3 regions of the Streptomyces sp. NPDC048411 genome follow, and region 1 is predicted to be linked to each of the others. Evidence: riboswitches for the same ligand, from Rfam matches in the RefSeq annotation. Region 1 holds a riboswitch; each other region holds the start of a gene.
What was found. Region 1 has a riboswitch for thiamine pyrophosphate ahead of AB0915_RS21775 (thiamine ABC transporter substrate-binding protein). Riboswitches for the same ligand answer to the same signal wherever they lie in the genome.
Positions count from the first base shown of each region.

Region 1 (2,172 bases):
GAAGCCGCCGCGGCACCTCGCCGACCTCACGCCCGCCGAGCGCAAGGAAGCCGTCGCCGCGATCGGCGAGAAGCCGTTCCGCGCGCAGCAACTGTCGCAGCACTACTTCGCGCGGTACGCGCACGACCCGGCCGAGTGGACCAACATCCCGGCCGGTTCACGGGACAAGCTCGCCGAGGCGATGTTCCCCGACCTGATGTCCGTGGTCCGGCACATCAGCTGCGACGGCGACACCACCCGTAAGACGCTGTGGAAGCTGCACGACGGAACGCTGGTCGAGTCCGTCCTGATGCGCTACCCGGAGCGGGTGACGATGTGCATCTCGTCGCAGGCCGGATGCGGGATGAACTGCCCGTTCTGCGCAACGGGGCAGGCCGGTCTGGACCGCAATCTGTCGACCGCCGAGATCGTCCACCAGATCGTGGACGGCATGCGTGCGCTGCGCGACGGAGAGGTTCCGGGCGGGCCTGCGCGGCTCTCCAACATCGTCTTCATGGGCATGGGTGAGCCGCTCGCCAACTACAAGAGGGTGGTTGGCGCGATTCGCCGGCTGACCGACCCGGAGCCGGACGGTCTCGGTCTTTCGCAGCGCGGCATCACCGTCTCCACCGTGGGCCTGGTGCCGGCCATGCTGCGCTTTGCCGACGAGGGCTTCAAGTGCCGTCTCGCCGTCTCGCTGCACGCGCCCGACGATGAGTTGCGGGACACGCTCGTGCCGGTGAACACGCGCTGGAAGGTACGAGAGGTGCTGGACGCGGCGTGGGAGTACGCGGAGAAGTCCGGCCGCCGGATCTCCATCGAGTACGCGCTGATCCGCGACATCAACGACCAGGCCTGGCGCGGTGACCTGCTCGGCCGGCTCCTCAAGGGCAAGCGCGTCCATGTCAACCTGATCCCGCTCAACCCGACGCCCGGCTCGAAGTGGACCGCTTCCCGGCCCGAGGACGAGAAGGCGTTCGTCGACGCGATCGCCTCCCACGGAGTGCCCGTGACCGTGCGGGACACCCGGGGCCAGGAGATCGACGGGGCCTGCGGGCAGCTGGCGGCATCCGAGCGCTGAGGCCGAAAGGGCCCGTGTAACCTGGGCCCGAAATCAACTTCATATTCCGACAGGGGAGCGCCACAGCGCTGAGAGTGCGGCACCGAGGACAGGTTGGCCGCAGACCCTCTGAACCTCGCCCGGGTCATTCCGGGTAGGAAGTTCGGTCATCAACTCATGCTGTTGCGCCCTGCCCGCTTCTCCAAGGGCAGGGCCGCGTCTCTTCCTGGTCAAACCCAGGAGGAATTCATAATGAGCACCACCCGCACCACGCGTGGGACCAAGCAGCTCGCGGCGACGGCCCTCGCCGCCGCGCTCGGCGTCACGGCAGTCGCCGGCTGCGGCAGTTCCGACGACTCGGCATCAGGGGCCGGTGACACGAAGGGCTCCGGCTCCAAGACCGTGACGCTTGTCAGTCACGACTCGTTCAACGCCTCCAAGGACGTGCTGAAGGCGTTCACGAAGGAGACGGGTTACACGGTCAAGGTGCTGAAGAGCGGTGACGCAGGCACTGCCCTCAACCAGGAGATCCTGACCAAGGGCTCCCCGCGCGGTGATGTGTTCTTCGGCGTCGACAACACGCTGCTCTCCCGTGCCCTCGACAACGGACTGTTCACCCCGTACGAGGCGAAGGGCATCGACCGGGTCGCGACCGATGCTCAACTGGACGCGGCCAAGCACCGGGTCACTCCGATCGACACCGGCGACATCTGCATCAACTACGACAAGAAGTACTTCGCCGACAGGAAGCTCGCGCCGCCGAAGACCTTCGACGACCTGGCGAAGCCCGCGTACAAGAACCTTCTCGTCACCGAGAACGCCGCGACCTCGTCGCCAGGTCTCGGCTTCCTCCTCGGCACCGTCGCCACCTACGGCGAGAACGGATACCAGGACTACTGGAAGAAGCTGAAGAGCAACGGCGTGAAGGTGGTCGACGGCTGGGAGCAGGCGTACAACGAGGAGTTCTCCGGGTCCGCGGGCGGCAAGAAGGCCAAGGCGGACCGGCCGCTCGTCGTCTCGTACGCCTCCAGCCCGCCGGTCGAGGTGCTCTACGCGAAGCCGCAGCCGAGCGAGGCTCCGACCGGGGTCGCGACCGGGACGTGCTTCCGTCAGATCGAGTTCGCCGGTCTGCT
Region 1 is NZ_JBEZKL010000061.1:21,427-23,598, reverse strand. It holds gene rlmN (23S rRNA (adenine(2503)-C(2))-methyltransferase RlmN) at 1-1,060, shown strand, start outside; TPP riboswitch at 1,102-1,218, shown strand; gene AB0915_RS21775 (thiamine ABC transporter substrate-binding protein) at 1,292-2,172, shown strand, end outside.

Region 2 (2,172 bases), on a different contig from region 1:
TCTGGGTGACCGTCACGTCGTCGAGCACACCGAGCGAACCGATGATGACGCCGGCCAGCAGCAGGCCGCTCATGTCGATGTGGGGGTAGAGGCCGTGGATCAGACCGGTGTTGTCGTCTGTGTTCCCCGTCAGGCTCGCCCAGCCGATGAAGAGCGAACCGAGCAGCCCGATCAGCAGCAGTGAGATCAGGGTGCCGATGACCGCGACCGAGGTACGTGCGGTCAGGCCATGGCACATGTAGAGCGCGATGAGCATGATCGCGCTGGCCCCGACGACCGCGACGAGCAGCGGATTCGACCCCTGAAGGATCGCGGGGAGGATGAACAGGGTCAGTACGGCGAACGACACCGCGAGCGCGACCAGCGCCATCAACCCGCGCATTCTGCCGACGACGACCACTGCGAGAGCGAAGATCCCGGCCAGCAGCGCCATCGGGAACTTCCGGTTCACATCCGTCACGGAGTACTGCAGGTCATGGGGCGCGTCGGGGGCGTACGCCACAACCACGCCCTGACCCTCGCGCAACTGCCGAGGGGCGTCGGGCTGCACGATCTCGACGAACGTGCGCCCCTTGTCGTGCCCGGTCGTCACCTCGACCGTGGCCTTCTCGCACAGCCCCGATTCCTGACCGGCGCCCGCGTCCCCCGATGGCGTCGTGGTGCCGCCCGTGACCGGCATCTGCGCGGCATTCACGTCCTTGCAGTCGACCATGTCGACGCTCACCACCTTGCCCTGCTGGGTCTGCCGGTCGAAACCGACACCGGTGCGCTCGTGATCGGGCGCACCGCCCGGCCAGAGAACCACCAGGCCGACAACGACCGCGGTGGCGAACGGGATCAGCACGGCCGCGATGACCTTGCGCAGATGTGTGGAGACCGGCGCAGCAGGGCCATGGCTGTGCGAATGCCCGTGCTGATGGTCCTGCGATCCGGGGGCGCTCTGAAGGGACGTCACCGGGCGATCATCGCAAGAAGGAACAGGCCCTCTGTCCAGCACGCCGGAACAGGCGCTAGCGTGGTGGCACCTTTGCACACGCGGGAGCTCGGAGCACCGGGCTGAGAGGGCGCTGATATCCGTACATCCGTACGGGACAGGCTGCGCCGACCGCCGAACCTGTTACCGGGTAATGCCGGCGTAGGGAGTAGGTCTCATGACCACATCGGACGCACGCACGCCTGCCTCGAACCAGAGCGACGAGGCCGGCACGTCCATCGGCTGGCACAAGGGATACGTCCAGGGCTCGCGCCCGGACCTCCAGGTGCCGGTCCGAAAGGTGCACCTCACCAACGGCACGGACGTGACGCTGTACGACACGTCGGGGCCGTACACCGACCCCGCCACCGAAACCGACGTACGGCGCGGTCTCGCACCCCTGCGGGAGAACTGGATCACTGCTCGCGGCGACACCGAGGAGTACGTGGGCCGCCCCGTCCGCCCCGAGGACGACGGGCTGGGGCATACCTCGCCGCGCGGCGGACTGCGCAACCTCGACGCCGTCTTCCCCGGCCGTCCGCGCCGTCCGCGCCGCAGCCGCGACGGCCAGCCCGTCACCCAGCTCGCGTACGCCCGCCGGGGCGAGATCACCCCGGAGATGGAGTACGTGGCGATCCGGGAGAACGTCGAACCCGAGGTCGTACGCGAGGAGATCGCGGCCGGCCGGGCGGTCCTGCCGGCCAACGTCAACCACCCGGAGACCGAGCCGATGATCATCGGCAAGCGGTTCCTGGTGAAGGTCAACGCCAACATCGGCAACTCCGCGGTCACTTCCTCCATCGAGGAGGAGGTCGAGAAGATGACCTGGGCGACGCGGTGGGGCGCCGACACGGTCATGGATCTCTCCACCGGCCGCAACATTCACACCACCCGCGAGTGGGTACTGCGCAACTCCCCTGTGCCGATCGGCACCGTGCCCCTCTACCAGGCCCTCGAAAAGGTCGACGGCAGGGCGGAGGAGCTGACCTGGGAGATCTACAAGGACACTGTGATCGAGCAGGCCGAGCAGGGCGTCGACTACATGACGGTCCACGCCGGCGTGCGGCTGCCGTATGTCCCGCTCACCGCTCGGCGCAAGACCGGGATCGTCTCCCGCGGCGGGTCGATCATGGCCGCGTGGTGCCTGGCGCACCACAAGGAATCGTTCCTGTACGAGAACTTCGAGGAGCTCTGCGAGA
Region 2 is NZ_JBEZKL010000208.1:4,416-6,587, forward strand. It holds gene AB0915_RS36770 (YibE/F family protein) at 1-955, opposite strand, end outside; TPP riboswitch at 1,026-1,159, shown strand; gene thiC (phosphomethylpyrimidine synthase ThiC) at 1,152-2,172, shown strand, end outside.
Region 2: linked by a shared signal. The riboswitch ahead of thiC (phosphomethylpyrimidine synthase ThiC) and the one ahead of AB0915_RS21775 (thiamine ABC transporter substrate-binding protein) in region 1 are both predicted to bind thiamine pyrophosphate.

Region 3 (2,172 bases), on a different contig from region 1:
ACAACGGTGACCTCGCAGCCCGCGGCACGGGCCGCGGTGGCGAACTCCGCGCCGATCCATCCGGCGCCGACGACCACGACGGTGTGCTGCTCGCCGAGGACCGGCCGCAGCCGTGCGGCGTCGTCGAGGGTGCGCAGCAGATGGACGCCGCGCACACCCTCGGAGCCCGGCAGCTCGACCGGTTCGGCGCCGGTGGCGATGACCAGGACGTCGTACGGGACGGGGCCCGTCGGGGTGTCCAGTTCATGCGCCTCGGACCGGAGGCCGATCACGTCGCGGCCCAGTTGCAGCTCGATGTCGAGCGCCTCGAAGTCGATGTCGAAGGCAGAGTCCTCGGCCTCGCCGAGCAGCACCGCCTTGGACAGCGGCGGCCGGTCGTAGGGCTGGTGGGGTTCGGCGCCGATCAGGGTGACCGGGCCGGCGAAGCCCTGTTCCCGCAGGGCCACCGCGGTCTGCACACCGGCCATGCCCGCACCGACGATGACGATGCGGCGCTCGGTCCGCCGGTCCGGCTGCTCAGTCTGCTGCTCGCTCACCTGTCCACCTTAAACACCTGACACCCCGTCAGCTAGACACTTCCTCGACCACGCTCGTCCCGCTGCCCTCCTGCGACTCCCACTCCCACCGCTCGTCCAGCCGCACACGGCCGTCGGCGAGGTCGACGACGGTGGAGAGGCAGTGTCCGGAGGATGTCGTCCCGTCCTGTTTCAACTGGACGTACCGGAAGTCGAGCCGATCGGCGGTCCTGGTGCCGACGAGATGGCCGCGGACCACGTCGCCGCCCGCGTACTCGGCCCAGATCCGGCCGTCCTCCTCGTGGTACGTGAAGCGGGTACGGGTGCCGACCTGGCCCGGCGCCTGGTCGGCGACCGGCGAGAGGACGAGTCCGTCGAGCGAACGAGCCACGGTGGCTGCTCCCTTACAGGGTCCGGAGGATGGGGTCCAGGGCCGTGACCGGCCATGTTTGCCCTACGCGACGGGGCAGAGCCTGCCGGGAGGGGCACTAGGGTGGCCACCGTAAGACACTCGCGGGAGCCCGGACGCACCGGGCTGAGAGGGAGGCTGGGCGGCCTCCGACCGTACGTACCTGATCCGGGTCATGCCGGCGAAGGGAGGGGCTGGACGCCCATGCGTTCTTCCGGGAACACATCCGTATCCGCACAAGGATCCGACGTCCTCGTCATCGGGGGCGGGATCATCGGTCTGGTGACCGCCTGGCGGGCTGCGCAGCGCGGTCTGCGCACCGCGGTCGTCGACCCCGAACCGGGCGGCGGGGCCGCCCAGGCAGCGGCCGGGATGCTCGCCGCCGTCACCGAACTCCACTACGGCGAGCAGATGCTGCTCGGCCTCAACGTCGCGTCCGCCGCGCGCTACCCGGCATTCGCGGCCGAACTGGCGGCGGCGAGCGGCCAGGACATCGGATTCCGCGCCTGCGGCACCCTGGCGGTCGCCCTGGACTCCGACGACCGCGCCCATCTGCGGGAGCTGCACGCGCTGCAGCAGCGTTCGGGGCTGGGGTCGGAGTGGCTCACCGGCCGTGAGTGCCGCCGACTGGAGCCCATGCTGGCGCCGGGCGTGCGCGGCGGTCTGCGGGTCGACAGCGACCACCAGGTCGATCCCCGCCGGCTGGCCGCCGCTCTGCTGACGGCCTGCGAACGGGCCGGGGTGGTCTTCCACCGCGACTGGGTGGAACGCCTCGGGGTGGCACGCGGCCGGGCCACCGGAGCCGTACTCGCGGCCGGTACGGAGCTGGCCGCCGACCAGGTCGTACTCGCCTCGGGCAGCCTCAGCGGGCGGCTCGCCGGGCTGCCGGACGACGTCGTCCCCCCGGTGCGGCCCGTGAAGGGACAGGTGCTCCGGCTGGCCGTGCCCGCCGCTTACGCACCGTTCCTCACCCGCACCGTGCGGGCCATGGTCCGGGGCAGCCATGTCTATCTCGTCCCGCGCGAGAACGGCGAGCTCGTCGTCGGCGCGACCAGCGAGGAGATGGGCTGGGACACCACCGTCACGGCGGGCGGGGTGTACAAGCTGCTGCGCGACGCCCACGAGCTGGTGCCCGGCATCACCGAACTGCCGCTCACCGAGACCCGAGCCGGCCTTCGCCCCGCCTCCCCCGACAACGCCCCGCTGCTCGGCCCCACCGCCCTGCCCGGCCTCCACCTCGCCACCGGC
Region 3 is NZ_JBEZKL010000053.1:32,792-34,963, reverse strand. It holds gene AB0915_RS20095 (FAD-dependent oxidoreductase) at 1-536, opposite strand, end outside; gene AB0915_RS20090 (hypothetical protein) at 565-906, opposite strand; TPP riboswitch at 1,019-1,131, shown strand; gene thiO (glycine oxidase ThiO) at 1,129-2,172, shown strand, end outside.
Region 3: linked by a shared signal. The riboswitch ahead of thiO (glycine oxidase ThiO) and the one ahead of AB0915_RS21775 (thiamine ABC transporter substrate-binding protein) in region 1 are both predicted to bind thiamine pyrophosphate.